2 linked regions of the Lichenicola cladoniae genome follow. The protein of the gene in region 1 interacts with the protein of each later gene in a pairwise test. Links are inferred from orthologs where the notes say so. Each region holds a gene or a part of one and is shown on either strand. Other genes may lie near its edges.

Evidence for each region.
Region 2: the proteins of gyrA (region 1) and gyrB interact in binary tests that used the Escherichia coli proteins (3 or more experiments, as listed by UniProt). The link is inferred for Lichenicola cladoniae from one-to-one orthologs.

What each region holds. Positions count from the first base shown.
Region 1 is NZ_CP053708.1:2,200,116-2,215,265, reverse strand. The notes cover bases 1-3,375. They hold gyrA (DNA gyrase subunit A), read right to left. Parts: upstream 3,045-3,375; coding sequence 201-3,044; downstream 1-200. Other genes in these bases: ssb (single-stranded DNA-binding protein), read right to left, coding at 3,353-3,375; coaD (pantetheine-phosphate adenylyltransferase), read right to left, coding at 1-208. In the rest of the region: more of ssb, read right to left, coding at 3,376-3,928; excinuclease ABC subunit UvrA, read left to right, coding at 4,095-7,025; HN018_RS10240 (NAD(P)-dependent oxidoreductase), read left to right, coding at 7,046-7,924; HN018_RS10235 (LytTR family DNA-binding domain-containing protein), read right to left, coding at 7,879-8,289; HN018_RS10230 (hypothetical protein), read right to left, coding at 8,308-8,745; HN018_RS10225 (DUF6622 family protein), read left to right, coding at 8,893-9,438; HN018_RS10220 (SDR family NAD(P)-dependent oxidoreductase), read right to left, coding at 9,509-10,366; HN018_RS10215 (squalene/phytoene synthase family protein), read right to left, coding at 10,363-11,241; HN018_RS10210 (superoxide dismutase), read left to right, coding at 11,367-11,975; preprotein translocase subunit YajC, read right to left, coding at 12,030-12,413; HN018_RS10200 (ATP-binding protein), read left to right, coding at 12,516-13,382; HN018_RS10195 (glycosyltransferase family 4 protein), read right to left, coding at 13,446-15,077; HN018_RS10190 (glycosyltransferase family 4 protein), read right to left, coding at 15,085-15,150. UniProt on the Escherichia coli protein: A type II topoisomerase that negatively supercoils closed circular double-stranded (ds) DNA in an ATP-dependent manner to maintain chromosomes in an underwound state.
Region 2 is NZ_CP053708.1:1,972,984-1,987,881, reverse strand. Bases 11,776-14,898 are described here. They hold gyrB (DNA topoisomerase (ATP-hydrolyzing) subunit B), read right to left. Parts: upstream 14,518-14,898; coding sequence 12,034-14,517; downstream 11,776-12,033. Other genes in these bases: recF (DNA replication/repair protein RecF), read right to left, coding at 14,561-14,898; HN018_RS09120 (DMT family transporter), read right to left, coding at 11,776-11,987. Outside these bases: HN018_RS09185 (NADPH-dependent FMN reductase), read right to left, coding at 1-13; HN018_RS09180 (class I SAM-dependent methyltransferase), read right to left, coding at 66-701; HN018_RS09175 (ABC transporter permease), read right to left, coding at 750-1,733; HN018_RS09170 (ABC transporter permease), read right to left, coding at 1,730-2,689; HN018_RS09165 (sugar ABC transporter ATP-binding protein), read right to left, coding at 2,686-4,227; HN018_RS09160 (ABC transporter substrate-binding protein), read right to left, coding at 4,238-5,302; HN018_RS09155 (sulfite oxidase-like oxidoreductase), read right to left, coding at 5,447-6,106; HN018_RS09150 (CinA family protein), read right to left, coding at 6,109-6,609; HN018_RS09145 (ATP-dependent helicase), read right to left, coding at 6,630-8,780; HN018_RS09140 (hypothetical protein), read right to left, coding at 8,761-8,946; HN018_RS09135 (NIPSNAP family protein), read right to left, coding at 8,951-9,277; HN018_RS09130 (transcriptional regulator), read right to left, coding at 9,274-9,513; HN018_RS09125 (LLM class flavin-dependent oxidoreductase), read right to left, coding at 9,575-11,035; more of HN018_RS09120, read right to left, coding at 11,049-11,775. UniProt on the Escherichia coli protein: DNA gyrase negatively supercoils closed circular double-stranded DNA in an ATP-dependent manner to maintain chromosomes in an underwound state.

The sequences.
Region 1 (15,150 bases):
TATCCGCAGCGATCGGCTTCACCTCGTGGGTGACGCACTCGACCCGTTCCTCCAGCGTCATAAGCGGTTGCTTGCCGACATTGGCCGCGACCCCGACGACCAGCCGCTCCACCAGCCTGGCGCCCCGGGCGATGACGTCCAGGTGGCCGCGGGTTATCGGATCGAACGTTCCCGGATAGAGCCCGACATGGGGCATCGGCTCAGGCATCGTCTCCATCCTCGGTGTCGGGGTTGCTGTCGGTGCCCGGCTCGATGCCGATCTCCTGGATGCCGGTGCCCGACGCCTCGACCGAGCCGATCGTGGCGTCCTCGACGGTGGCATCCGTCTCCGGAACCTCGTCCTCGAGTACCGGGAACACGCTGGTCACTCGCTCGGAGCCACCAAGGCGGAACAGCGTGACGCCGATCGACTGGCGTCCGGTGATACGCACCTGGTCGACCGGCACCCGGATCAGGCGGCCGACATCGGTCACCAGCATCACGTCGGTGCCGTGCAGCACCGGCAGGGTCGCGACCACGGCCTTGCCGTTCTTCGCCGACAGCGTGACGTTGGCAATGCCGAGGCCGCCACGGCCGCTGACCCGGTAATCATAGGCGGACGTTCGTTTGCCGAATCCACCGTTGGTGACCGTCAGCAGGATCTCCTCGCCCTGCTCCATCTCGGCGAAACGCTCGGCGGACAGAGACGTCGCGACGACGCCCTCCTCGCCATCGGCTTCCGCCTCGATCTCGGCCACCGCGGCCTCGCCATCCTCGGGCGTGGTCTCGGTACGACGCTTGGCGACCGCCATCTTCATGTAACCCGCACGCTCGGCGACATCGGCCTGCATATGGTGCAGCACGGCCAGGCTGTTCACCTCGTCGTTCTCGGCCAGCCGGATCCCGCGCACGCCAGAGCTATCGCGCCCGGCGAACACGCGCAGGGTGTCGTCGCTGATCTGGAACCGGATGCAACGGCCGAGCCTGGTCGCCAGCATCACATCCTGCCCGTCGCGGCAGGTGGCGACGCCGATCAGCCGGTCGCCCTTGTCGCCCCAGCTCTCGTCCAGCTTCATGGCAATCAGGCCCGACGACCGCACGTTGCGGAAGTCGCTGAGCCGGTTGCGCCGCACGTTGCCGCTCGCTGTCGCGAACACCAGATGCAGGCTCTCCCACATCGTCTCGTCCTGCGGCAACGGCAGCACGGTGGTGATCGAATCACTACCGAGCTCGGGCAGCAGGTTCACCAGTGCACGGCCCTTCGCGGTCGGGCTGGCTTCAGGCAGCCGCCAGACCTTCTCGCGGAACGCCTTGCCGCCGGAGGAGAAGAACAGCACCCACTGATGGGTATGGGCATTGAAGCTGCGGGTGATGATGTCGTCGCCACGGCGGCCGGACGCGGTACGCCCGCGCCCGCCACGGTTCTGCGCCCGGAACGTCTCAAGCGGAGTACGCTTGATGAAGCCGTCGCGGGTGATGGTGACCACCATCTGGCCCGGCTCGATCAGGCTCTCGTCGGTCTGATCGCCGGCGACATCCGAAATCTCGGTCATGCGCGGGACGGCGATTTCCGCCCGAACGATCGCCAGCTCGTCCCGCATCACTTCGAGCCGGCGCGGCCGGCTGCCGATGATGTCGAGCAGCTCGTTGATCCGGATGGCCACGTCGTTCAGCTCGGCCTGGATCTTGTCGCGCTCCAGCCCGGTCAGGCGCTGCAGACGCAACTCGAGGATGCCGCGGGCCTGCGCCTCGGTCAGGTGCACGCGCCCGTCGATGACGACGTTACCCTCGTCATGGATCAGCGCCAGCAGCGGCTCGATCTCGGCCGCATCCCAGTCGCGCGCCATCAGCGACTCGCGTGCGGTCGCCGCGTCGGGCGATGCGCGGATCAGCCTGATGACCTCGTCGATGTTGGCGACCGCGAGCACAAGTCCGACCAGCAGATGGCCGCGATCGCGCGCCTTGTTCAGGTCGAAGCGCGACCGCCGGAGAATGATCTCCTCGCGGAACAGGATGAACGCGACCAGCGCATCCTTCAGCCCCATCAGCTGCGGCTGGCCGTTGTTCAGCGCCAGCATGTTCACCCCGAACGAGGTCTGCAGCTGGGTGAAGCGATAGAGCTGGTTCAGCACCACTTCCGGCGTGGCGTCGCGCTTGATCTCGATGACCAGCCGCATGCCGGAGCGGTCGCTCTCGTCGCGTATGTCGGAGATGCCCTCGATCTGCTTCGCACGCACCAGCTCGGCGATACGCTCCTGCAGCGTAGACTTGTTCACCTGGTACGGGATCTCGTTGATCACGATCGCCTTGCGATCGCGCCTGATATCCTCGATCTCGGCCCGCGCACGGATCAGTATCGAGCCGCGGCCGGTCTCGAATGCCGAGCGAATGCCGGACCGGCCGAGAATGATGCCGCCGGTCGGGAAGTCGGGACCCGGTACGATCTTCATGAGGTCGTCGAGCGACATGTCCGGCTCGGCGATCAAGGCCAGCGTGGCATCGATGATCTCGCCCGGATTATGGGACGGGATGTTGGTCGCCATGCCCACGGCGATGCCGGACGCGCCGTTGATCAGCAGGTTCGGATAGGCGGCTGGAAGAACCTTGGGCTCCTCCTCGCTCTCGTCGTAGTTCGGCTGGAAATCGACCGTATCGCGGTCGATGTCGTCGAGCAGGAACATCGCCGCCTTGGCGATCCGGGCCTCGGTGTAGCGCATCGCCGCCGGGCTATCGCCGTCGACCGAGCCGAAATTGCCCTGCCCGTCGATCAGCTTGACCCGCATCGACCAGGATTGCGCCATGCGCACCATGGCATCGTAGATCGAGCTGTCGCCGTGCGGATGATACTTACCCATCACGTCGCCGACGGCGCGTGCGGACTTGCGATACGGCTTGTCGGGCGTGAACCCGCTTTCGCGCATGCCGTACAGGATGCGGCGATGCACCGGCTTGAGCCCATCGCGCACATCGGGAAGCGCACGGCTGACGATGACCGACATCGCATAGGCGAGGTAGGAGGTCTGCATCTCCTCCTCGATGGTGATCGGCACCATCCCCGGCACCATGCCACCACCGCCGGCCAGGCCGGGCGGATCGTTCGGAGGATCCATCATGGTCGGGCCGACATTGGACTCGTCCAGCTCGGACTGGTCCGTTTCAGGCAGATTCGGCGGCACCGGTGGTTCGGGTCTATCGCTCAATTGGGATCCGTCAGTCAGAAGCCGACGCGGCGATTGCCGGGCGCGAAGTGCGTCGGCAAACCGGTCTGGCACGCGGGGTCATGGCGACGCTGCAGGGGCCGCGTCGCGTCTCAAACTCTAGCATGCGCGCGGCTGACACGGAACTGCGGCCACCGTCAGGCAGCCGCGTCGCCTCAGAACGGAATTTCGTCGTCCAGGTCGTTGCCGGACGGCTCCCAACCGCCGCCGGCACCGCCGCCGCCCTGGCCACCGCCACCGGCCGGAGCCGGCGTGCCGCCCGGGCTTCGGCCACCGCGCGGACCGCTCGCCGGCCGCGAACCGCCGCCATAGCTGCTTCCGCCGCCACCACCGCCGCCGCCACCATAACCGCTATCGCCACCGCCGCTTTCGTCGCCCCGCCCCGAATCGAGCATCGTCAGGTCGCCACGGAACCGGCTCAGCACGACTTCGGTGGTGTATTTCTCGACGCCGGACTGGTCGGTCCATTTCCGGGTCTGCAACGCACCCTCGACGTAGACCTTCTTGCCCTTTTTCAGGAACCGTTCCGCAACGTCGGCCAGGCGCTCGTTGAACACCACGACACGGTGCCACTCGGTCTGTTCCTTGCGTTCGCCGGATGCCTTGTCGTTCCACGTCTCGCTGGTCGCCAGCGTGAAGGTCACGATCTTGGTGCCGTTCTGTGCGTTCCGGACCTCGGGATCTTTCCCGAGATTCCCAACGAGGATCACCTTGTTGACGCTGCCCGCCATCGCAACTTCCTGTCTTTCCGAGGGCCGGGCCACTTGAGCGGTCCGGCGCGTTCCCACGCTGTCTGATCCGTGGGTCAGAGATCGTCTGTCTACCCGCCGGACTATCCGAGCGGAACAAGAACATAGTATGAACGAGGAGAGCGATTTGGCAAAGAGGAGTGCTCCGATGGCGGTGGCCGACGGTTCCAGCAACGACCGTTCCGGTCATCATCCGTCCCGCAACGCCGCGATCCGGGTACGCGGCGCGCGTGAGCACAACCTCAAGAACATCGACGTCGACATCCCGCGCGACCAGCTGACGGTCATCACCGGCTTGTCCGGCTCGGGCAAGTCATCCCTCGCCTTCGACACCATCTATGCCGAGGGCCAGCGCCGCTACGTCGAGAGCCTGTCGGCCTATGCGCGCCAGTTCCTGGAGCTGATGGGCAAGCCGGATGTCGATTCGATCGAGGGCCTGTCGCCGGCGATCTCGATCGAGCAGAAGACCACCAGCCGCAATCCGCGCTCCACCGTCGGCACCATCACCGAGGTGCACGACTACATGCGCCTGCTCTGGGCGCGTGCCGGTATTCCCTACTCCCCCGCCACAGGCCTGCCGATCGAAGCGCAGACGGTCAGCCAGATGGTCGATCGCGTGATGGCGATGCCGGACGGCACGCGGCTGATGCTGCTGGCGCCGATCATCAAGGATCGCAAGGGCGAGTATCGCAAGGAGCTGGCCGACCTCGCCCGCAAAGGGTTCACCCGCGCCAAGGTCGACGGCACCCTCTACGAAATCGCCGACGTTCCGAACCTGAACCGCAAGCTCAAGCACACGGTCGAGGCCGTGGTCGATCGGGTCGTGGTCAAGGAAGGCATCGAGAGCCGGCTGGCCGACAGCTTCGAGCAGGCGCTCGGACTGGCCGACGGCGTGGTCTATGCCGAGGAAGTCGCCAAGACCGGCAAGGACGATGCGACCGAGCCCGTCCGCACCGTATTCTCGTCCCGCTTCGCCTGCCCGGTCAGCGGCTTCACGCTTGAGGAGATCGAGCCCCGGCTGTTCAGCTTCAACGCACCCCAGGGCGCCTGCCCGGCCTGCGACGGCATCGGCATCGAGAGCTTCTTCGACCCGCATTTGGTGGTGCCGGACGAGACGCTGAGCTTGAATGGCGGCGCCGTCGCACCCTGGAACGGCAGCCAGAGCCCGTATTACATCCAGACGCTGCAGAGCCTGATGCGTCATTTCAAGAGCTCGATGACCGTCACCTGGGAAGGCCTTACCGAGCCGGTGCGCGACGCCGTCCTGCACGGCACCGAGGAGAGCGTCGAGTTCACCTACAAGGACGACAAGCGCTCGTACAAGGTGAACAAGGCGTTCGAGGGCGTCATCAAGAACCTTCAGCGCCGCTACACCGAAACCGACAGCGCCTGGGTCCGCGAGGAAATGTCGCGCTACCAGTCCGAGAAGCCGTGCCATGTCTGCAACGGCGCCCGCCTCCGCCCCGAGGCGCTTTCGGTCAAGATCGCCGGCCACACCATCGCCGATGCGTCCGAGCTGCCGATCCGCCGTGCGCTGGAATGGTTCGCCACCGTCGAGGCGACGCTCACCCCGCAGCGCGCCGAGATCGCCCGCCGCATCCTGCGCGAGATCCTGGACCGGCTGCGCTTCCTCGATGATGTCGGCCTGGACTACCTCACCCTCTCCCGTGGCTCGGCCACCCTGTCCGGTGGCGAGAGCCAGCGGATCCGGCTCGCCAGCCAGATCGGCTCCGGCCTGACCGGCGTGCTCTACGTGCTGGACGAGCCGTCGATCGGGCTGCACCAGCGCGACAACGAGCGTCTGCTCGGCACGCTCGACCGGCTCAAGCGCCTCGGCAACACCCTGATCGTGGTCGAGCACGACGAGGAGGCGATCCGCGCCGCCGACTACCTGATCGACATGGGGCCGGCCGCCGGCGTGCTCGGCGGCAACGTCATCGCCTCGGGCACCCCGGACGAGGTCGCCGCCCACCCGGACAGCCTGACCGGCGCCTACCTGTCAGGCCGCCGCCGGATCGAGGTTCCGACCGAGCGGCGCGTGAGCGACCCGAAGCGCCAGGTGCGGGTGGTCGGCGCCACCGGCAACAACCTCAAGAACGTCACCGCCGCCTTCCCGCTCGGCACCTTCACCTGCATCACCGGCGTATCCGGCGGCGGCAAGTCCACCCTGGTGATCGACACGCTCTACAAGGCGCTGTCCCGCCGGCTGATGGGGTCCGGCCAGGTGCCGGCGCCGCACGACCGCATCGAGGGCATGGACCTGCTCGACAAGATCATCGACATCGACCAGTCGCCGATTGGCCGCACGCCGCGCTCAAACCCGGCCACCTACACCGATCTGTTCGCGCCGATCCGCAACTGGTTCGCCGAGCTGCCCGAGTCCAAGGCGCGCGGCTACACGCCGGGCCGCTTCAGTTTCAACGTCAAGGGTGGCCGCTGCGAGGCCTGCCAGGGCGACGGCGTGCTCAAGATCGAGATGCACTTCCTGCCCGACGTGTTCGTGCGCTGCGACACCTGCAAGGGCGCCCGCTACAACCGCGAGACCCTGGAGGTGAAGTTCCGGGGCCACTCGATCGCCGACGTGCTCGACATGACGGTCGACGAGGCGGTGCCGTACTTCTCCGCTGCCAACCGCATCCGCGATCGGCTCACCATCCTGCAGCAGGTCGGGCTCGGCTACGTGAAGCTCGGCCAGCAGGCGACCACGCTGTCCGGCGGTGAGGCGCAGCGGGTGAAGCTGTCCAAGGAACTCGCCCGCCGCGCCACCGGACGCACGCTGTATATCCTCGATGAGCCGACCACCGGCCTGCACACCGAGGACGTCCGCAAGCTGCTCGAGGTGCTGCATGCCCTGGTCGACCAGGGCAACACGGTGCTGGTGATCGAGCATAACCTCGAGGTCATCAAGACCGCCGACTGGGTACTGGACCTCGGTCCCGAAGGCGGCGACGGCGGTGGTCGCATCGTCGCGGTGGGTACGCCAGAGGATATCGCCGCTGCCAAGGACAGCCATACCGGCCGGTTCCTGGCGCCGATCCTTCCGGCTCCCGAGCCGGCGCGTAAACGTAAAAGAGCCTGAACCTCAAGGACTTATCGGACATGCCGGAACAGAAACAGATTGTCGGCTTCGTCGGCTACGGCGCGATGGCGTCGCGCATGGCACAGCATATTCGCGATGCAGGCTATGAGGTCGTTGCCTACACGCCGTCGGCCAAGAGCGAGACTGCGTCCGACGGAGCCAGATTGCTCGGTTCGCCTCGTGCTCTCGCGGAAGCCTCCGACATCGTCATGATATCGGTGCCGAACGACGCCGCGCTGGATGCCTCCTCGTATGGCGAGCATGGCATACTGGCCGGAATGCGCACCGGCGGGCTGCTGATCAACACCAGCTCGGTGTCTCCCGATGCCTCGCGCCGCCTGGCCAAGGCCGGCATCGATCGCGGCGTCGCCGTACTGGATGCGCCGGTGTCCGGCAGCACGCCGGAGGCCGAAGCCGGCGCCCTGGTGGTGCTGGTCGGCGGCGAGGCAGCCGACGTCGAGCGGGCGCGCCCGATCCTCGACGCGATCGGCAAGATGACCGTCCATGCCGGCGCCGCCGGCCAGGGATCCGTCCTCAAGCTGGTCGTGAACGGCATCATGGGTGCCAGCATGACGGCACTTGCGGAAGCGGTCGGCTATGGCCTCGTCGCCGGTCTCGATCGCGAGATGCTCCTTGGCGCGCTCGATGGTCTCGCGGTGATTTCGCCGCACCACAAGCGCAAGCTGAAGGCCGCCAGCAGCGGCAACATCAGCCCGCAATTCCCGACCGCGCTGATGCACAAGGACATGGGCCTGCTGCTGGCCGATGGCGCCGTCCATTCGGTGCCGCTGCCGACCATTGCCGCGGCCACCCAACTGCTGGCGTTGACCAAGCAGCATCACGCGAAGGACGACTACTCTTCCGTGCTGCCGGTCACCGAGGCGCTGGCGAAAGGCTGAGATACGGATCCGCTCGCGCGCATCGACGGAACCGCGTTCCGGCTGACCGGCACCACCAGCCCGTTCTCCAGCACCAGCTGCCACCCCTGACCACGACGCTGGGCCCGGGTGGCGGCATCGCTCGCCACCCAGAACGAGCGGTGCGGTTGCCAGCCGGTGCTGTCTCCAAGCGATGCGATCGCGTCGCGCAGGCGCATCAGCACCAGAACGGCACCTCCATCGGTATGGACGCGCAGGTAATGGTCTTCCGCCTGCAGTGCCAGCAATCGGTTTCCGGCCAGGTCCGGCGCATGCCGTAACAGGAAGGACGACGTCCCGACCGCTGCCGGTCCGGGTTCAGGTGGCGGTATCGGCGGCGCTGCCAACGAGCCGGATGACGAAACCTATCCGCTCACGACCCCGCGGCGCGCGAACGCGATCACCAGCCCCAGCGGTAGCGACTGCATGTAGAGTTGGAAGAAAGGCGGCCATCGCCCACTGACAGCACCGATCGCCGCCAGCATGCCGAGACTGGCCGGCAACGAGCTGATCACCAGGACCAGCAGCATCCGCCATGCAGACCGGCCGTAAAACAGGTCCCCGTATTTCCGGCGCAAGGCGAGGCCGATTAGCACGACACTGACTTCCCTTGAGAGGGTGCACAACAGGAACTGCAACGCACGCCGCCCGACCCCGAGATGATTCGTATCCCATGGCGCCAGGACGGTCAGGAACACCACCGCGCCAAGGATCAGCACCAGCCGACGAAGCGACGCCCTGATCCATAGAGGCCCGCCCCGCCGAACGAGTGTCGGGCCCTGGTCGATGGCCGGTCCACGCATCGTCACGCGATCCCTCCGCATTTTACGCTTCGTGAAGCGATCGTAGCAGCGGATCGCGAAAACCGTACGCCGTTCGCGCAAACCGCTTTGCCCATCAGGACCGCACCGAACCAGGTTGGATCCGTTCCCACCAGCCTTGGAGACGACATGCAGTTCGCGTTTCACATCCTGTCCCACACCCCGCCGTGGGTCTTCATCCTGTTCGCCTATCTGATCTGGCAGGGCATCCAGTCTCAGACCTCACGATCCATGCCGGTGTGGCGGGTCTTGAGTGTGCCGGCGGTGTTCCTGTTGATGGGACTGGCTGTTCTGCTGACGGGCCGCTCTGCCGGTGCCTGGCCGTTCATCGCCTGGCTCGCGGGCGCCGCGCTCCTCCTACCGCTCGGACTTCTCACCGGTCCGCGCCTGTTCGGTATCGATCCGGTCTCCCGCCGGATCGTTCGCAAGGGCAGCATGGTGCCTCTGATCCGCAACGTGCTGCTGTTCACCCTTCAGTACGGCGTTGCGACCTACGGCGCCCTGCATCCACACGAAAGGGATCAGCTGAGCCTGTTCAGCCGATCGATCTCGGGTGCCACCGCCGGCTACTTCATCGGGTGGGCGATCTCGTTCCGCCGCAGTTACCGAACCGCATCGACGGTGTCCGCGGAGGTATCGATCGCCGCCGCCCCCCATCTTCTCCGCTCAGTCTAGCCGCCTGCCCCAGGGGCGCTCCCGGCGAAGGTCCGACGAGCGTCGAGGGGTCCGTATCCTCGAGCCGACGCTACTGACCGCCGGCGCGCAGGAAGGCCGCGAACGCAGCCGCGTGATCCGGATGCCAGCGTGAGAGTGGCGGCCGGTTCTCGACGATGTCGCCGGCCGCCCACCGGATCCGAAGCTCGTCGAGAGCACGCGGGACGTCGTTGTCCGGGCACAGGATGTAGAAGTCGCCCGCCTCGAGCCGGTCCATCATGAAGTCGACGGTCTGCTCCGGCGTCCAGGCAGCGTCCGGCTTGTCGATCCGGCCGCGCGCGGTGAGCCCGGTGAACACGAACCCGGGGATCAGCAGGTGAGCGGTGATTTCACAGCCGGCCCGGTTGCGCAGATCATGCTGCACCGCCTCCGCGAAGGCCTTCACCCCGGCCTTGGCCACGTTGTAGGCCGGATCGCCCGGTGGTGTGGTGATCCCCTGTTTCGATCCGGTGACGACCACCCGTGCCGGCCCGCCTTCGGCGATCATCCCGGGCAGGAACGCCTGCACCGTGTTGATCACCCCGTGCAGGTTGACATCGAGCACCCGCGACCAGTCGGCGACCGGGCCGAGCAGGTCGCTACCGGGCTGCACGCCGGCATTGGCCATCAGCATGGCGATGCGGCCGAAACGCCCGCGCGCTGCCGATGCCAGTGCCTGCATCGCGTCCCGCGACGCGACGTCCGTGGCGATCCCCGATACAGCGTCCGGTCCGAGCTGCGAGACCGCGGCAACGTCCCTGACCGCCTGGTCCAGCGCGGCCCCGGCAAGGTCGGCGATCACCACCGGATGGCCCATCGACGCGAAGCGCAGGCAGGCAGCACGCCCAATGCCCGAGGCGCCTCCGGTGACCACGGCCACGCCGTTGCCCAGGACGAAATCGTTGCTCATCGGTTCAGCTCCGGAACTAAGGAAGGGCGGCCTGCGCGACCGGTGGCGTATGACGCGAGCACGGCGACCCGATCGCCAATGCCACGTTGCCCCGAACGCTGGACCTGAGTGGAAGATGTCGCGGCCCGTCCAAGATCGCGGGCTGCCAGCACCAGCGGCAGCGCCGCGGCGATCCGGTCGCGCGGCAGGTGAAATCTGCCGGCCCGGCCGAGAAACCCGATGCCTTCCTGCACCAGCACCGGCCGCAACCGTGCCAGCAGGTCCGGCCCGGGGTCCAGGAGCAGCGCCTCGCGGGTGGTGCCGGCGACTGCCAGCAGATCGTCCGGCAGCGTGCATCGTCCGACACGCAGCATCTCGGCGAGGTGGCGAGCCAGGGCACCGATTGCATACGCGGCGCCGACTTCGGATAGCCGATCGCTCAGCGCCGGATCCACATGCAGCGCCTCGCCGATCGCCTGCTGCAAGGCTCCGGCGCCGTTCAGCAATGACACGCGCCAAGCTTCCAGGTCCGACAACCCTTCGGCATCGCTTTCCCGGGCATCGATCAGCCGGAGCAGCGTCGTCGACGACAACGCGCCGCTGTCGATCAGCCGGTGCAGCGGCTCGGCGACCTCGTGGTGCCGCCAGTCGCCGCGGCTGCCTTCCACCACTTCGCGCCACCATTGCAGCCTGATCAGCGTGGCGATCGGCCCTGCTCCCGACTGGGCGGATGGCATCTCGACCGCACGAACCAGCTCGTGATTGAAGGCGATCAACACGCACACGGCATCCCGCCCACCGGGCGGCGCAAACAGGGCCGTCAGGAACCGGTCGGGATCGGAACGCCTGGCGATCGCCAGGCACGTTTCAGGCGTCGGGGCGGGCTCGATGGTCATCGGTTCTGATCGCTCATCGGCTTGACTGTGAGGGTGCCGGCTCATAGCTCTCCAGCACGTCCTTGCGGCCCATGACCCGCAAATCAGGCGGGTCGCGTCGCCGCACAACCGAGGAGAACATGGTCATGGCCTTCGAACTACCGGCACTGCCCTACCAGCACAACGCCCTAGCCGCCCGCGGCATGAGCCAGCAGACCCTTGAGCTGCATCATGACAAGCATCACCAGGCCTACGTTACCGCGCTGAACGGCTTCGTCGAGAAGAACGAGGCGCTCCAGGGCAAGTCGCTCGAGGACATCGTCAAGTTCGCGCACGGCAAGGCGGACCTGGCACCGGTCTTCAACAATGCCGGCCAGCATTACAATCACATCCTGTTCTGGCAGTCCCTGTCACCCACCGGCGGCACCATCCCGACCAGCCTCGAGAGCAAGATCACCCAGGATTTCGGCAGCGTCGAAACCTTCAAGGAGCAGTTCAAGACCGCTGCGACCACGCAGTTCGGCTCCGGCTGGGCCTGGCTCGTGCTCGGCACCGACGGCAAGCTGAAGGTGACCAAGACACCGAACGGGTCCAACCCGCTCGCCGAGGATGCAGGCAAGCCGCTGCTCGGTCTCGATGTGTGGGAGCATTCCTACTACGTCGACTTCCAGAACCGCCGTCCCGACTACGTCACCAACTTCCTGGACAAGCTGGCGAACTACGAGTTCGCGGACGCACAGTTCAAGTCGGCCTGAACCTGACCGGGGCTGCCGCATCGCGGCAGCCCCATTCGTTCGCCGGCTTGTGGCCTAGCTCTTCACGACCCGCTTTTCCGCCACCGAATCGTTCGCGGCCGGCGGAGCATCGCCCATCACCGAGCTGATGGTGTCGCGCAGCACCATGACCCTGACGCCCGCCGCGATCTCGACCTCGATCTCGGACGTACCTTCCCGGGCCTTCTGCACGACGCCGATGATACCGCCCGCCGTCACCACCCGGTCGCCACGCTTCAGCGCGGCCACGGTCGCCTTGAGCTGCTTCTGGCGCTGCTGCTGGGGACGCATCAGCAGGAAATAGAACACGATGAAGACCAGGACGAACGGCAGGATCTGCACGATCCCGCCGAGGTTTCCGAGCGGCCCGGCACTCGAGGCGGCATCCTGGGCATAGGCAGGCGAAATCAGGAAGTTCATGGGGCAGGATTTCCGGACAGCAGGGTTTGCGGAGACGCGTGTTGCGGTCGCTTGGCCCGGACCATAGGTTTCGCGGCCCATTCGTCAAGGAAACCGCGCCTCATGGATCAGTCGTTGCTGCCGATGCTTACCCGGATCGCCGAGGCCCTCGAACGGCTCAGCCCGACGCCGCCGGTCGTGCACTCGATGGACCATGCGGATGCCTTCGTCTGGGCACCGCGTGACGGCAGGCTGGAACCGGTTGCACTTGTCTCCCGCGTGGCACTGCACCTGCTGAAGGGCATCGACCGCCAGCGCCGGCTGCTGGTCGACAACACGGAGCGCTTCGCAGCAGGACTGCCGGCGAACAACGCCATGCTGTGGGGCGCACGCGGCACCGGAAAATCATCGCTGGTGAAGGCGGTGCACGAGGCGGCCAATGCCGGGCTTCCGGACGACACGCCCCCGGCCCGCCGCCTGGTCCTGGTCGAGATCCAGCGCGACGACCTCACCAGCCTGCCGGCGCTGCTCGACCTGCTGCGCACCCAGGACCGCCGGTTCCTGCTGTTCTGCGACGACCTGTCGTTCGAGCGCGAGGATGCCGACTACAAGGCACTGAAGTCGGTGCTGGATGGCGGGATCCGCGGCCGTCCGGCAAATGTTTTATTTTATGCCACCAGTAACCGTCGCCACCTGATGCCGCGCGACATGATCGAGAACGAGCAGGCGACGGCGATCAACCCGTCGGAAGCAGCAGAGGAAAAGATTTCCCTGTCGGACCGGTTCGGCCTCTGGATCGGCTTCCACAACGTCGACCAGCCGACCTATTTCGCCATGGTGGACGGCTATGCGGCCGATCGCGGCCTGGCGATCGACCCGGAGCGCCTGCATGCCGAGGCCAACGCCTGGTCGGTCGGCCGCGGCGCCCGCTCCGGCCGGGTTGCGTGGCAATTCATCGAGGACCTCACCGGACGCGGCGATCCCGCCTGAAGCGTTCCGCACTCGATCCGGGTCCGGCCGGCAACGCTCGGTTGGACGTTGCCGCGGGCCGGATCAGGCCGCCTCGTCCAGTATCGCCACCACGGCCGAGGCGGTTGCGTGCCAGGCGATCGGCTGGAAGCTGCGGGTGATCTCGTCCTCCCACTCGGAGAGCCCGGCCCTGTCCTCGATGGTCGCGCGGATCACCCGGCACGCATCGTTCAGGTCGGTCGGGTCGAAATAACGGGCAAGGGTTCCGCCGGCCTCCGGCAGCGAGGTCGAGTTCGAACTGATGCAGGGCCTGCCCATCGACAGGCTCTCGCTGACCGGCAATCCCCAGCCTTCGTAGAACGACGGGAATACGGTGAACAGGCACCCGCCATAGACGGATTTCAGCTCGTGATCGTCCAGGCCTTCGACGATGTGCAGCCGGCCGTTCAGGTTGCTGCTGTTCTCGATCTGGTTCATCAGGTCGGACACCATCCAGCCGACCCGGCCCGCGAACACCAGGTCCGGAAGCGTGCCGGGCGCCATCTCCTCCATCAGCCGGCGCCATACCCGGAACAGCAGCATATGGTTCTTGCGCGCCTCGATCGTGGAGACGAACAGGACATACGGGCGCCCTTCGAGCACGGTCAGCAACGGTGCCGGGATCGGCGCCGGAACCTGGTCGGGCCGGCTGTCGCCAAACCCGGTGCCGAGCTGCAGTTCGCGCACCGGATTGCGCAAGGTGATGCCGTCGCGCTTGCACCACCGGGTGACATCCGTGGCCGTGGCCCGCGAGATTGCAAAGACAACGTCCGCCAATGGCAACACGGTCGTATACCAGTCACGGTAGACTCGCGTGGTGCCGCGATCGGCCCATTCCGGCCGCTCCACCGGGATCACGTCGTACAACAGCACTGCGACGCGCATGCCGAGCCGACCACAGACATGCCCCGCGAGTTCGGCGTAATCGAGTTCGAACCAGGGTGACCCGAGCACTGCCAGGATGTCGCCTCGCCTGACGATGTCGGCAAGCCGGCGCGGCGCCTTCTGCTCGACAGGCTGATCGATCGGCGCGACCATGGACCGGGGCCGGAGCGCCTGTAGCAGCACGGCCGGCACTCTCGGCCGCGGCACGATCGCCTTCAACCGGCCTAGAATACGCGCGCGGACGCCGGCGCTGCGTCGAACGAGCACTGTGACGGTCAGCCCGGCGGCTTTCGACACGGCGATGCCCGCCTGCCCCTGCATGACGGTGAACAGGATGGCCGGACGGACCAGGCGTTCCGGGAACAAGCCGAACACGCGCTTGAGCAGCCTGACCGAGCGTCTCTGACGCCAAGTTGCAACTGGCTGCGACATGACCGCTTCCGGAGCCGCTGCCGACACCGGCTCCGGCGCAGCCTCCACTGATTCCTGCGGTAAGTGTCGCCGGGGGTTCTCCGGCCTGACCCGCGCAGGTTCCGACGGTCCCAGGCGCTCGGTGACCCGACGAAACTGTGCCTCCAGTTCGTACCAGTCCGCCTCCACGAAGCCGCGCTCGGTGGTCGAGTGGCGCAGGAAGCCGACCCGGTCGGCAATTGCCGGATCGGCCATTGCCGCCTGATAGATCTCGAAACAGACACGCTGGATGCCGGTCGGGCGCGCGTTGCGAAGCGCGAAGTGGAACAGGTCCTCGACGTCGAACCAGATTTTCGGCAGGTCGCCGCCAGGGGGGATCATCGCCATTTTAACCATGGGTCACCAGGGACGGCACAACGGTCCCGACACGGGATAAGGACGCTTCATCCCGATC
Region 2 (14,898 bases), 240 kb from region 1 along the record:
CGCTTCCCAGCAAGACCGGTATCCGCAAGCCCATCGCCCTGACCCCTGACGTTCCAGACGGCAGTCTAGCCTGTTTCGGCACCGTCCGCGTAACCGATCACCGCCCAGATCGGGTCGCCATGATCGGGCACCACCTCGCTGGCGTCGATCGAGCCGAACCCGGCCCGCTGCATGTACAGTGCCACCAGCTGCTGCTGGTCCGGTCCGGTCAGCGCCTGCCAGATCGCCACCGCCTTGGTCGGGAAGCAGCGATTGGAGAACGTCACCACGAACGGGGCCCCGGGACGCAGCACCCGCGCCACCTCCCGAAACACCTCGATCGGCCGCTGCAGGTACTGGACCGATACGCACATGCAAGCGGCATCGAAATGCGCGTCCGGCAGGGACAGGACCGGATCGGCGTTCAGGTCGCTGACGAAGCGTTCGTCCAGGCGTGGATTGGCGGCCAGCTCGTCCGCGTTCATGCCGTGCCCGACGATCCGTGCGTAGGCGATGTCGTGCGGCAGGTGGCTGACCCAGCTGCTCATCAGGTCCAGCACGGTTCCGCCGGCCGGCAGGAACCGGCGATACAGCTCGGTGACGGCGGCGATCGCCTCGTCGTCGATATGCGTCACCAGCCGGGGCTGCCTGTAGAAGAGCGGATCGGGCGAAGGGTCGGCCTTGTCGAAGGCACGGGGCGGGAAGCCGGCGAGATCGTTCATGGTCTAGAAGATGTGCCGGTCCCGCCTCATTCCAACCGGGCGCCGGGTTCAGCCCGCACGCTGCCGGGTCAGGCCGGACTGCACGATCACCGCCAGCAGCAGGAAGGCGCCGCTGGCCAGTCCCTGGTAGGCGGCGCTGAGCGAGCCGATCTGGTTGATCACGTTCTCGATCACGCCGAGCAGCAGCACGCCCGACAGCGCGCCCAGCATCGTGCCGACCCCGCCGGTCAGCAGCACGCCGCCGATCACCGCGGCCGCGATGGATTGCAGCTCGTAGCCGGTTCCGGCCGAGGACAGGCCCGAGGATAGCCGCGCCGCCAGCAAGGCGCCGGCCAGCCCGGCCAGCGTGCCCGACACGCAATAGGTGGCGATCTTGACCCGCTCGACCCGCACCCCGAGCATCCGCGCGGCTTCCTCGTTGCCGCCGATGGCGAACACCGCCGCGCCGAACCGCGTGCGGTTCAGCACCAGGGCCGCGATGCCGTAGGCCACGAACAGGATCGCCATCAGGTTGCCGACGCCCAGCCACTGGCCGTTGGCGATGCGCCCGAACCAGCCGGGATCGGCGATGACCAGGCTCTCGCCGGCCAGCATGACCGCCAGGCCCTTGAGCGCCAGCAGGGCGGCCAGCGTCACGATGAACGGCGCCATGCGGGCCTTCACGATCAGCAGGCCGTCGATCAGCCCGACCAGGAGGCCGGCCGCCATCGGCGCCGCGAACGCGGCCACCACCCCATAGGGTGCCGCATAGGCGGCGAGCACGGTTCCGAGGCCGACCATCGAGCCGACCGAAAGGTCGAAGCCGCCCATGATCACCACCAGGGTCTGGCCGATCGCCACCAGCCCCAGGAAGCTCGCGGCGATGATGATGTCGTTGACGTTGCCGGGGCGCAGGAAGCTGGGAAACGCCAGCCCGGCCGCCAGGGCCGCCACGACCAGCACCACGATCGCGCCGCGCGACTGGACCAGCGCCACCATGCGCTGCCGCGTCTCGCCCGGGTTACGGGCCGGTGCCACCACCACGCCGCTCATGCCGTCCCCCGACGCAAATAGAGTGCCGCGACGATGAACGCCGCCTTCAGGATCTGTGCGTAGTTCGCATTGACGTTGTTCATGATGAAGGACGCATCCAGCACCACCAGCAGCAGCACCCCGAACACGGTGCCCAGCGTCGAGATGCGGCCGCCCGACAGGGGCGTGCCGCCGATCACCGCCGCCGCGATCGCGTCGAGCTCGAACTGCACGCCGATATAGTTGGCGTCCGCCGCACCCAGCCGCGCCGTCGCGAATACCCCGGCGAGGCCGGCGAGCAATCCGGACAGCCCATAGACGAACGCCAGCGTCGCCCGCACCGGATGGCCGGCGAGCAGCGACGCGGTCCTGCTGGAGCCGACGAACAGTGCGTAGCGCCCCGGCATGGTGCTGCGGACTACGAACGCGAACAGGCCGGCGATCGCCAGCGACACGATCGCCACACCCGGGATCCCGAGCACCGCCACCTGGCCGATCGACGCGAGCGGCCCGTCGAACGGCAGGTCGAGGCGCGCACCGCCGAGCAGCGCCTGCGCCAGTCCACGCGCCGCCACCAGCAGCGCCAGCGAGGAGATGAGCGGCGCGATCCGGAGCAGCGCCACCAGCGATCCGTTGAAGATGCCGCACAGCAGGCCGGCCGCGATCCCGGCGGCGATCGCCACGCCCTGGCCGAGGCCGATGGTGAGGCCGATCACCGCGGACGACAGCGCCATCACCGAGCCAACGGACAGGTCGATGCCGCGCGTGCCGATCGCCAGCGACTGGCCGAGCGCGATCAGGATCAGCGGCGCGGCCTCGAACAGCAGCGAGCGCACCACGGTCGGATTGCGGAAGCCGGGGGTGACGAGCAGGTCGAAGCCCACGAGTGCCGCGAAGGCGATGTAGACGCTCAGCGCGCGCAGGTCGCCGAATGCGAACGAGCGCCGGGGCTCGGCCAGTGTCGCCGGCACCGTCATGGAGCGTGCCCGGAAGCCGGTGTTTCGGCTGGAGCCGCGCCACCGGCGAGCAGCGCCAGCACATCGTCGCTGTCCCGGCCGGCGGTCTCGAGCTCGCCGGTCACCCTGCCCTCGTCCAGCACCACGAGCCGGTCCGACAGTTCGACCACTTCCTCGAGCTCCGACGACGTCATCAGTACGCCGAGCCCTTCGGCCGCCAGGCCGCGCACGACACGGTGCACTTCCGCCTTGGCGCCGACATCGATGCCGCGGGTCGGGTCGTCGAGCATCACCATCCGCGGATCGGTGCACAAAGCCCGCGCGATCAGGACCTTCTGCTGGTTGCCGCCGGACAGCGACGTGATCGGGACGTCGAAGCCGTCGGTCTTGATGCCGAGCTCGCGGACGTAGCGCGCCACCAGCGCGTCGCGCCGCCGCCGGGAAATGATGCCCCAGCGGGATATGCGCGGCAGCACCGCGGCGGTCAGGTTCTCGGCCACCGACAATTGCGCGAACACGCCCTCCGAGCGGCGATCCTCGGACAGGAACGCCAATCCCCGCCGGATGCTCTCCGACGGGCGCGAGCGTGCCACGCGCCTGCCATCGACCGCGACCGAGCCGGCGTCCGGTTTCTCGGCGCCGTAGATCGCCTTGAAGGTCTCGGTCCGTCCCGAGCCGAGCAGGCCGGCCAGCCCGACGATCTCGCCGCGCCCGACGGTCAGCGAGACGTCGCGCACCCGGTTTCGCCAGGACAGCGCGCCGACATCGAGTGCCGGTGCCTCGGCCTGGCCCGCCTTCCTTCCGGCTTCCGATCCGCCGGTCCGGCCCGGTCCGGCCGATTGTTCGCGGCCCAGCATGGCGGCGACCAGTTGGCCACGCGGAAGGTCGGCGGTCGCCGCACTCGCCACCACCGCACCATCGCGGAGCACGGTCAGCCGGTCGCACAGCCGGTAGCATTCGGACAGCCGGTGACTGACGTATATCAGGCCGATGCCGTCGCGGCGAAGCTGCTCGACGACGCTGTAGAGCAGGTCGACTTCGGCGGCCGACAGGGCCGAGGTCGGCTCGTCGAGGATGATGGCGCGGGCGCCGAGCGATACCACGCGGGCGATCGACACCAGTTGCTGCAGGCCGAGGCCGAGCGTGCGCAGCGTCCGGCGCGGATCGATATCCAGGTGGTAGCGCAGCAGCAGCGCACGGGCCTCGTCGATCATGCGGGCGCGGTCTACGAGAACGCCGAACCGTCGCGGTTCGCGGCCGAGGAACAGATTGTCGGCGACGCTCCGCTCGGGGATCAGGTTGATCTCCTGGTAGACCGCCGCGACCCCGGCAAGCTGGGCCGCGCGCGGGCTGTCGAACGTCACCGGCTGGTCATCGAGCAGGATGCTGCCGCTGTCCGGCCGGTTCAGGCCGGTCAGCAGCTTGATCAGCGTCGACTTGCCGGCGCCGTTCTCACCCATCAGCCCATGGATTTCGCCTGTGCGCAGGCTGAACGAGACATCGCGCAAGGCCCGGACCGCTCCGAATGACTTGGTCAGGCCTCGCGTCTCGAGCAGCATGCCGCCGCTCTCAGTAGGTCGAGCCGCTCGACAGGGCCGCGGATGCGTTGTCCTTGGTGTAGAGCGTGTCCTTCATGGTGATCGCCTGGGCCACCTTGTCGCCGTTGAACCAGGCCTTCAGCGTACCGAACGCCTGCGGTCCGAACCGCGGATTGGTCTCGACATCCGCCTGCGCGCTGCCGCCGGCGATCGCCTGCACCAGCGACCTGGTGCCGTCGATCGACACGATCCGGACGTCCGTTCCCGGCTTCTTGCCGGCCTGCTGGATCGCCCGCATGGCGCCCAGCGTCATGACGTCGGCGTGCGAATAGAGCGCGTCGATGTCGGGATGAGCGAGCAGGAGCTGCTCCATGACCTTCTGCGCGTCGGTCGCCGACCAGTTGCCGGTCTGCGCCGCGACCAGGACCATGCCCGGGTATTTCTTGAGCTGGTCGGCGAAGCCCTGGGTGCGCTGGGTCTCGACGGAGTTGCCATAGGCACCCTGGATCTCGACGATCTTGGCCTTGCCGCCGGTCGCCACGTTCATCGCATCGGCGGAGCGCTGGCCCTGCACGGTGAAATCGGATCCGAGGAAGGTGATGAAGTCGCGGCACGGCGTACCCGCGGTGGCGCGATCGATCGTCACCACCGGGATGTTCTTTTCGGCCGCCTGCTCGAGGGCGGGCTGCAGCCCGGTGGCATTCAGCGGCGCCACGATGATCGCCTTGGCACCCTGGGAGATCATGCTCTGGACGTCCGCGACCTGCTTGGCCTGGCTGTCGTTGGCGTTGGTGTAGAGCAGCCGCGCGACACCCGCCTGCTTTGCGGCGGCTTTCACCGAAGCGGTTTCCGCTGCACGGAACGGGTTCTGTTCGTTCTCCGACTGCGAGAACCCGACGACCATGCCCTTCAGCGTCGCACGGCTGGGGCTGGCGTTGGTGCAGCTCGCACTCGACTGGTTCTGCACGACGGCACTTCCCGGCGCGTCGTCGGCCATGGCCATCGGCGCGGCAAAAATGGCAGCCGTCACGGCAAGCGCTACGCTTCCGGCACGACGTGCGCGACGGTTCGAAAGTTGGTTGTCCTGTCGAGACATGATGACCTCCCTGGACGGACTCTCGTGGCCCGTTCGTGCACGCATCGTCACGTGACGGCGGTCAGCCTAGGAACATGCATCTTGTCTGACAATAGGCGGCGATCGAGACCCTGACGGCAGGAGTGGGAACCGGCGTGAACCGGATCAGGAATAGCGTTCCTCCGCCCAGGGATCGCCGCGCCGATGATAACCATTCTCTTCCCAGTAGCCGGGCTTGTCGGCACCCATGAAGTCGATCCTGTTGATCCACTTTGCACTTTTCCAGAAATACAAATGTGGGATCACCAGCCGTACCGGACCACCATGCTCGCGCGTGAGCGGCTTGCCGTTCCAACTATGTGCGAACAGCGCTTGCGGAACTGCAAAATCCGCAAGCGGAACGTTCGTCGTATAACCGTCGTAACCGTGCAGCATCAGGAAACGCGCTTCGTCGCGCGGCTGCACCAGATCGAGCAGTGCCGCGGTATCGACGCCCTGCCATGCGTTGTCGTATCGCGACCATGTGGTGACGCAGTGGATGTCGAACCGGATGTCGACCTGCCGGAGCGCCATCAAACCCGGCAGGTCGAGCTCGACCGGTCGTTCCACCATGCCGCCGATCGTCAGCCGCCATCGTGACGCCGAGATGTCGGGCTGGCGGCCGAGATCGAGCACCGGCCAGTCCCGGACCAGATGTTGCCCCGGCGGCAGGCGCTCGCCGGCCGCGCGTGCCGGCTGCCCGGTCAGGAACTTGCCCTCGCCGGCCCAGCGCTGCTTGGAGCGGGTCAGCTTGCTGGTCTCGGGAAGGGGCTCGTCGTCGTCCATCGTCATGGCGTCCCGCCGAGCATCTCGTCAAGCAGCGCCAGCGCGGCGTTGGCGAACCGCGTCATGTTCGCGGCCCGGTCGGGCGAGCCGGTTTCCAGGATGCGGCTGGCCTCGCGCGGGCCGACCACACCGACGCAGCAATGGCCGGCCGCATCGCCGTAGCGGTTGCCGCCCGGACCGCTCGCCCCGGTTTCCGCCAGGCCCCAGTCCGCGCCGAGCCGGTCCCGGATGGTTCGTGCCTGCAGCACCGCCATCGCCTCGGTTGCCGACTGCACGGTACCCAGCGCGCCCGGGGTGATGCCGAGCAGGGTCTCGCGGGCCTGGCGGGTGTAGATGATGCCGCCGCCCAGGAAGTATGCCGATGCGCCCGGCACCGACAGCAGGGACGCGGAGATCAGCCCGCCTGCCGACGACTCCGCGACGGCGAGCGTCTGCCGTCGTTCGACCAGGCGTTCGGCGATCCGGCTGACGCACGCATGGTCGATCTGCACCCGGTCGCTCATTGCCTCTGGTTCCTGTTCGGTTATTGCGGCCCGGCGGATGCGGCCGTGCGGCGTGCCATGAAAGCGGCGACCAGGCGGTCCGTTTCCGCCTGGGTCGGTGGCGCCGCCATCCGGGCCGGCGCGCCATGATCCGCACGTTTCGACGACGCGAAGGCCGGCGCCGCACTTTCGAGCAGACTACGCGGAATTTCGTCCAGGAAGCGTGACGGCTTGGCATCCCAGCTCCGGCGCTGGCGCACCCAGCTCAGCCGCAGCGAATGGCGGGCGCGGGTGATGCCGACATAGAACAGCCGGCGCTCTTCCGGCACCGCGTCCCGCTTCTCCGCCTGCCAGTTCGGCCACACACCCTCCTCGAGCCCGGCCAGCAGCACATGGTCGAATTCGAGCCCCTTGGCGCGATGCAGCGTCATCACCTGCACCGCATCCGGCACCTCGGTTTCGCCCGGCACATCGTCCAGCCCGGCGCTGTCGCAATAGGAGCGGACGCTGCCGGCGCCGGCAGCCGCCTGCAGGCACGCCGTCCAGGCCTGGGTCAGCCGGCCCTGGCCGTCATCCCGCAGCCGATCCTGTATTCCGCTGTACTCTGCGGCCAGTCGCAGCGACGCCGGGACACCGAGCCGCTTCCCGGCGATGGCGTCGCCGATGCGGCGGGCGATCGCCAGCACGGCGAGCAGCCGGTCCCGTTCGGCGTCGCTCGCCTCGACGCTACCGACCGACGCGGCCAGGGCGATACCGCGATCGGTCGCATGGTCGCGCAGCCGGCGAAACAGGCTGCCGCCGATGCCGCGGGCGGGAAAGGCGCAGCATCGGCGGAACGCGTCGTCGGCGACCGCCTGCCATTGCTCCTGGGTTTCGCCCTCGCCAATGCTCCGGCTCATCGCGAGCCGCAGCCAGGCGATCACCGCCAGCACTTCCTTCGGCGCGTCCGGCTGACGCTCGCTGACCAGCCGGACCGGGATACCGGCTTCCTGCAGGGCCTTGACGATCGGCTCGGACACGAACCCCGCCCGCACCAGGATCGCGCAGTCCCGCCAGGCCAGATCCGCCTGCGCCTTGCGCAGCGCCTGCACCCAGCCGACGGCGCCGCGCCCCTCCTGCTCCGCGGTTGCCACCTCACGGATTGCGATCGAGACGCCAGCCGGGCGAGCCGGGTCTGCCGGCCGCAGCGTCTTGCGCATCGCCTCGCGATCGTTCGCTCCCACCGCATTGGCGGCGCGAAGGATGGTGGGCGAGGAGCGGTAGTTGATTTCCAGCCGCAGCGGGTCTCCCGGCATACGGTAGTCACTGGCGAAGTTGCGGATGTGCGCGACGTCGGCGCCGCGCCATCCATAGATCGCCTGCAGGTCGTCGCCGACCGCGAACACCCGGCGGCGGTCGCCGGCCAGCAGCCTGACCAGGGCATGCTGGGCCAGGTTGGTATCCTGGTATTCGTCCACCAGGATCTCCGACCAGCGCCCGGACCAACGATCGGCAAGCGCCGGATCGGCCCGCATGCCCAGCACCGGCAGCACGATCAGGTCGTCGAAATCGACGACCTCGCGATCCGCAAGGGCCGCACGGTAGGCCGGGACCAGCGCGGTCGCCCGCTCGAGTATTTCGGGATCGCATCCGAGCAGTGCAGCGGACCGCGGGCGCTTGCCCTCCGTCGTGGCGAGGGCGTTGCGGAGCAGGGAGACCGCTTCCTGCAGCTGGCTGCCATCCTTGATGTCAGTCACGCCGGCCACCTGCATCAGCAGGCTGCGCGCATCGCCCGGCGACAGGATCGAGAAGCCGCGGGCCAGGCAGGGCAGGCCGGCGCCATCCTCCATCAGCAATCGCGCCATGGCCGCATGGAAGGTGCCGACCCAGCGCGGCATCTGGTCCGGTGCCAGGACGCTCGCCAGACGCAGGCGCATCTCGCCGGCCGCCTTCGCGGTGAAGGTGATGCACAGCAACCGGTCGGGCTGCTCACCGCCGTTCAGGATCAGGTCCGCCACCCGGCGGGCCAGCGTCTCGGTCTTGCCGGTGCCGGCTCCGGCCAGCAGCAGTTGCGGCGCGGGTGCGGTGGCGGCGCGGCGCTGGTCGTCGTTCAGCGAGGCCAGATGGTCGCGCGTCACCGGGACGCCGCGGCGGATCGCGGCATCATCACCCTGCCCCGGATGGAGCTCCGCGCTAGTCGGTGTGGCCGGCATCCAGGGCGGCCTGCTGGGCCCCGACTTCGTCGCTGACCTTCACCCAGACGGCGGCGGTGGCCGCATCGTCTATGGCGCGAAGTTCGGCTGCACGCTTGAGGGCCCAGCTTCTCGCTTTGCGGCCGTGCTTGTTGATCATGAGGCGAGCCGCTTGCCGGTAGTTCATGTGTCTAGATCACCGAAGAAAACGAGGTAGGTTGCAGGAATGTATTGCTGACCGAACTGATGATAGGGCCGTTCCGGTCGAAGTCCGCACGCTTTTGCAGCCATTCCGGATCGGTCGAGAAAACGGTCCATTTCTGTTCCCGCTCCGCCATCGATTCCCAGGCCAACAGGTAGATGAGGTCATGGTTGTCTTCGCCCACCAGCACGGTCCAGAACCCGGCCTGGCGGATTTCATAGCGCTCCCAGATCGGCAGCGTCACGTCCTTGAAGCGTGCCAGAATATCCGGCAGGCGGCCCGGCATGGCGTGGTAGATGCGCTGTTCGTAGATCATGAATTGGTCTTTCCGAGGCGAACACCGGCACCACGGCCATTCTCGGCGGTGAATTCGACATTCATCTCGCCGAACGCACGTTTAATAGCCGCGATATTCGGAGCTGTCATTCCGATTGGTCCGTCCTTCAGCTCCGCACGCCGAATTGTGGCGACGCCGACGCTCGACGCGTCGGCCAATTCCTGTGCCGTCCACCTTATGAGCGCGCGGGCCGCCCTGAGTTGGCCCGCCGTCATGATGCTCGTCCCGTCATCCAACAAAGCAGATCGATAATCCAATCAGATGATATCGCCCCTATCATGGGGGACTGGATGTGCCAAGCTGTTTTGCCCGATCAGCCGTCGCCGGGCCTGCAAAACGCAACCGGTCGGCGGGAGCCTGGAGCAGGCCGGGGTCCCGGTAGCGGGCACCAAAATGCTCCGCCGGCAGGCGCGGCTGCCCGGTCCCGAACATGCGCTCGCGCAGCGTCTCGCCGTCGGTGTACGAGGTGCGGTACCGGCCGCGACGGCGCAGTTCCGGAACCACCAGCTCGACGAAATCCCGCATCGTCTCGAACGACAGGTACTGGCGCAGGTTGATGCCGTCGATGCCGTCCTGGTCGAGCCAGATCTCGATCCGGTCGGCGATCACATCCGGCGTGCCCGCGACGAAGAACCGGTCCTCGTGCAGGCTGGCCATCTGCGCCAGGGCCTCGCCCACCGTCTGTTCGCGACGGAACCGGCGCAGCAACGTGTCCGCCAATGGCACGCCCTGGTCGATCAGCGTGCCGATCAGCAGGTGATGCGGAAACGAGGGCAGGTCGACCGCGGCCAGCGAGTGCGCCAGTGCGCCCTCGGCGCTGACCAGGCGGCGATAGCTCTCCAGTTTGGTCGCTACCTCCACGTCGGTACGGCCGACGATGATCCCGGCCATGACCAGGAACCTGACCGCGTCCGGCTTGCGCCCGTGCGCCACCACCCGCTCGCGAACGCGGGCGATGTTGCGGCGGACATCGTCCTGGGTATGGCCGCCGATGAACAGCACCTCGGCATGGCGCGCCGCGAACTCGAGCCCGGCCGGGGACCCGGAGGCCTGGAACAGCAACGGCGTCCGCTGCGGCGACGGCTGGCACAGATGCGGGCCGGCGACCTGGTAATGCTCCCCGACATGGTCGATGTAGCGAACCTTGGACGGGTCGGTGTAGATGCGACGCTCGCGATCCTGGACGACCGCATCGTCGTCCCAGGAGCCTTCCCAGAGCTTGTAGAGCACGTCGAGATATTCGTCGGCGATCTCGTAGCGATGATCGTGCGGCACCTCGTCCGGATGCCCGAAATTGCGGGCCGCGTTGGGCAGATAGGACGTGACGATGTTCCACCCCACCCGCCCCTTGGTGAGGTGGTCGAGCGTCGACATGCGCCGCGCGAACGCGAACGGCGGTTCGTAGGTGGTGGAAAAGGTGGCGCCGAAACCGAGATGGCACGTCACCGCCGCCATCGCCGGGATCACCAGCAGCGGATCGTTCGACGGGATCTGCATCGCTTCGCGCAGGGCGGTTTCCGGACCGTCGCGGAAGCGGTCGTAGGTGCCGATGACGTCGGCGAGGAAAACCGCATCCAGCGTGCCGTGTTCGGCGATCTGCGCGGTCTCGGTCCAGAAATCGAGGTCGTTGAACCGGTGCCGGTTATTGTCGGGATGCACCCACATCCCGTGCATGATGTGGCTGACGCAGTTCATCTCGAACAGGTTGACGTGCAGCAGCTTGCGCATGATGTGCATGCCCGGGCCGGATCTAGCGCGCGCGGATGAGTGGGTGGCGGTTCCACCAGCGAGGTTTGCGGATCCGCTCGCGCTCGAAGGTGAACAGCCCGGCGCCGATGATCACGATGGAACCGAGGATCATCGGCAGGTCGATGCCGATGCCGAACAGCAGGGCATCGAGCGCCACCGCCCATAGCATCTGGCTGTATTGCGCGGGCGCCACCTGGCTCGCCGGAGCATGCTCGGATGCGAGCTGCAGCAGAATGTTTCCCGCCGCCGCGAGCAGCCCGTAGCCGAGCACGAAGATCCATTGGCGCGGTGTCGGCATGACCAGATGCGGCGCCGCGAACAGGAAGCTCGCGACGATCGGCCCGATCAGTCCGGCGCCATACAGCGAGATGCGCTTCTCGGTCGGTCCGAGTGCCCGCAGGATGACGATGGTGACCGCCCCCGCCAGTGCGCCGAGGATAGCGGCGAGATGACCCATGGTGAACGGCTGCAGGCCCGGGCGAAGCACGATCAGCACGCCGAGGAAGCCGACCAGAACGGCAGACCAGCGCCGCCAGCCGACCGGCTCCTTGAGGAAGATCACCGACAGGATCGTCACGAACGCCGGCATCAGGAACAGCAGCGCCATCGCCTCGGCCATCGAGAGCATGGTGAAGGCGATGACGGAGAATACCGAACCGGCAACGGCCGCCACCGCGCGCAGGCACCACATCAGGCGGCTCCTGCAGCGGAGCAGGTCGCTCCAGCGTTCGTCGGCGCCCTTGACCATCGGCACGGCCAGCAGCCCGAGCGCCGCGCCGAGGAACACCAGTTCGAACGCCGGGATCGATCCGGCGAGCAGCTTCACCGAGGCGTCGCTGAGCGAGTAGGCAACGAATGCGATGAACGCCAGCAGCACTCCACGCGCCACCCGGCTTGATGGATCGAGGGAAGCGCCTGCCGTACTGCCCGAAACATCCATGCCGACTGCCTTGCGATGGAACCAGAGGAAACCGTGTCGGCAGCGATCAGACGTCGAGGTTGGCCACTTTCAGCGCGTTGCCGACGATGAAGTCGCGGCGTGGCTCGACCACGTCGCCCATCAGCGTCGAGAACACTTGGGCCGCATTCTCGATGTCGCCCACCCGCACCTGCAGCAGCGTGCGTACGGCGGGGTCGAGCGTCGTGGTCCAGAGCTGATCGGCGTTCATCTCGCCGAGGCCCTTGAACCGGTTGATCGCCAGGCCCTTGCGGCCCTGGGTCAGGATGCGCTCGTAGGCGGACGCCGGACCCGGCATCGCATGCATGTTCCCGTCGAGCGTCAGCGTCGCCTCGGTGCCGAAATCCTTCTCCAGCAGTTCGGCATGCTCGGCCGCCCACAGCACGTCGGCACTGCGCAGCGTCACCGGGTCGAGCCGGTAGAGCTCGCCCACGCCGCGCACGGTGCGGCCGAACTGCAGCCCGTCCTGGTCGGCCGAGACTTTCCAGCCGCGCTCGGACACCGGCGATGCCGCGTCGAGGCGTGCGGCCAGGGCCTGGGCCCGCGACTGCGAACGTGCCACGTCGCCGGTCAGCGCGCCGGAGATCGCCGCCTGCTCGAGGATCCAGACCGGCGCCTTCACGCTCAGCCGGCGCAGCGCCCGCGTCGCCTCGCGCAGCCAGACCGTTTCCGCCGCGAGATCGCTGCCGGCCAGCTTGCGGCCGTCGGCATAGGTCAGCTGCGCATTGTTGAGCGCCTTGTCGAGCAGATACTGCTCGAGTGCGGCGTCGTCTTTGAGATACCGCTCGTCGTTGCCGCGCTTGGCGCGATAGAGCGGCGGCTGCGCGATATACAGATGCCCGCGATCGATCAGCTCCGGCATCTGCCGGAAAAAGAACGTCAGCAGCAGCGTGCGAATGTGCGATCCATCCACATCGGCGTCCGTCATGATGACGATGCGATGGTAGCGCAGCTTGTTGATCGCGAAGCCGCCCTGCTCCGGCTCGCCGCGCCCGATACCGGTCCCGAGTGCGGTGATCAGCGTGCCGATTTCGGCAGAACCCAGCATGCGATCGAAGCGGGCCCGCTCGACGTTCAGGATCTTGCCTTTCAGGGGCAGGATCGCCTGGAACTTCCGGTCGCGACCCTGCTTGGCGGTGCCGCCGGCGGAATCTCCCTCGACCAGGAATATTTCCGCCTTGGCTGCATCGCGCTCCTGGCAGTCGGCGAGCTTCCCCGGCAGCGACGAGATATCCAGCACGCCCTTGCGACGGGTCAGTTCGCGGGCCCGTCGGGCCGCCTCGCGGGCCGCCGCCGCATCCATCACCTTGGCGACGATGCTGCGGGCTTCCTTCGGGTGGGTCTCGAACCAATGCGAGATCGCATCGGCCACCGCCGCGTGCACGACCGGCTGGACTTCCGAGCTGACCAGCTTGTCCTTGGTCTGGCTGGAGAATTTCGGATCCGGCACCTTGACCGACAGCACCGCCGTCAGGCCCTCGCGCATGTCCTCGCCGGACAAGGCCAGCGCGTCCTTCTTGCCGATGCTCTCGGCATATTTGCCGACCACGCGCGTCAGCGCCTGCCGGAAACCGGCCAGGTGCGAGCCGCCGTCGCGCTGCGGGATATTGTTGGTGAAGCACAGCATGGTTTCATGGAAACTGTCGTTCCATGTCAGCGCGAACTCGACCTTCACGCCGTTCGCGTCATCGGCGCCGTCGGCGGTGATCGGGTCCGGAACGACGGCGATCTTGCCGCGGTCCAGCCACTGGACGAACGCGATCAGGCCGCCCTCGTAGCGGAAATGCTGTTCCTGCACCGGCGCATGGCGCTCGTCGCGCAGGTTGATCTCGAGGCCGGAGTTCAGGAACGCGAGCTCGCGCAGGCGCCGCTCGAGGATCGGGAACTCGAAGTCGGTGCGGGCGAAGGTCTTGGCGCTCGGCTTGAAGGTGACCTGGGTGCCACGCGGCTCGTCGCTCGGCCCGACGATCGACAGCGGCTCGACCGCATCGCCGTGCCGGAACCGGATCACGTGCTCCAGCCCCTGGCGCCAGATCCGCACTTCCATGGTCTCGGACAGGGCGTTCACCACCGCCGCGCCGACGCCGTGCAGGCCGCCGGAGACCTTGTAGCTGTTCTGGTTGAACTTGCCGCCGGCATGCAGCCGGGTCAGCACCACTTCCGCGGCGCTGATGCCTTCCTCGATGTGCATGTCGGTCGGGATGCCGCGCCCATTGTCCCGCACGGTGACGCTGCCGTCGCCGTTCAGCACGACGCTGCAGATCGTGGCGTGACCGGCCTGGGCCTCGTCGACGGCGTTGTCGATGATCTCGAATGCCATGTGATGCAGGCCGGATCCGTCGTCGGTATCGCCGATATACATTCCCGGACGTTTACGGACCGCGTCCAGGCCTTTCAGAACCGAGATCGAGGCTGCATCGTAATCACCGCCCGGAGGAAGCTCATGGGTAGCCTGATCGGCAATCGGCGTGTCGGAATCAGGCACATTGGCGGGAACGGCGTTTTCGGACATGCCGGTTGGGTTCTCCAGAACGGTCGGGAATCTTGTGTACCGACTATAGGCTTTTCCAGGCCTCGGAACCAGCGTTCAGCAGGCGTCCCTGCAGCGCGCCGACAGGGCTGGCGAGGCCCTCCAGCGGACGGAACGGTTCCAGATCGGTCCCGGTCATCAGCACGTGCGACGAGAGGCCGGCGAGGGCCTCGAACAGCGCGTTCCGGCGGGTCGCGTCCAAATGCACCAGCGGCTCGTCGAGCAGCAGCAGCGGGGCGTCGCCGCGCAGGCTGCCGATCAGTGCCGCATGTGCCAGCACCACGCCCAGCAGCAGCGCCTTCTGCTGCCCGGTGCTGGCCGTGCTGGCCTGCTGCCCGGTCTCGATGTCCGACAGCAGCAGAT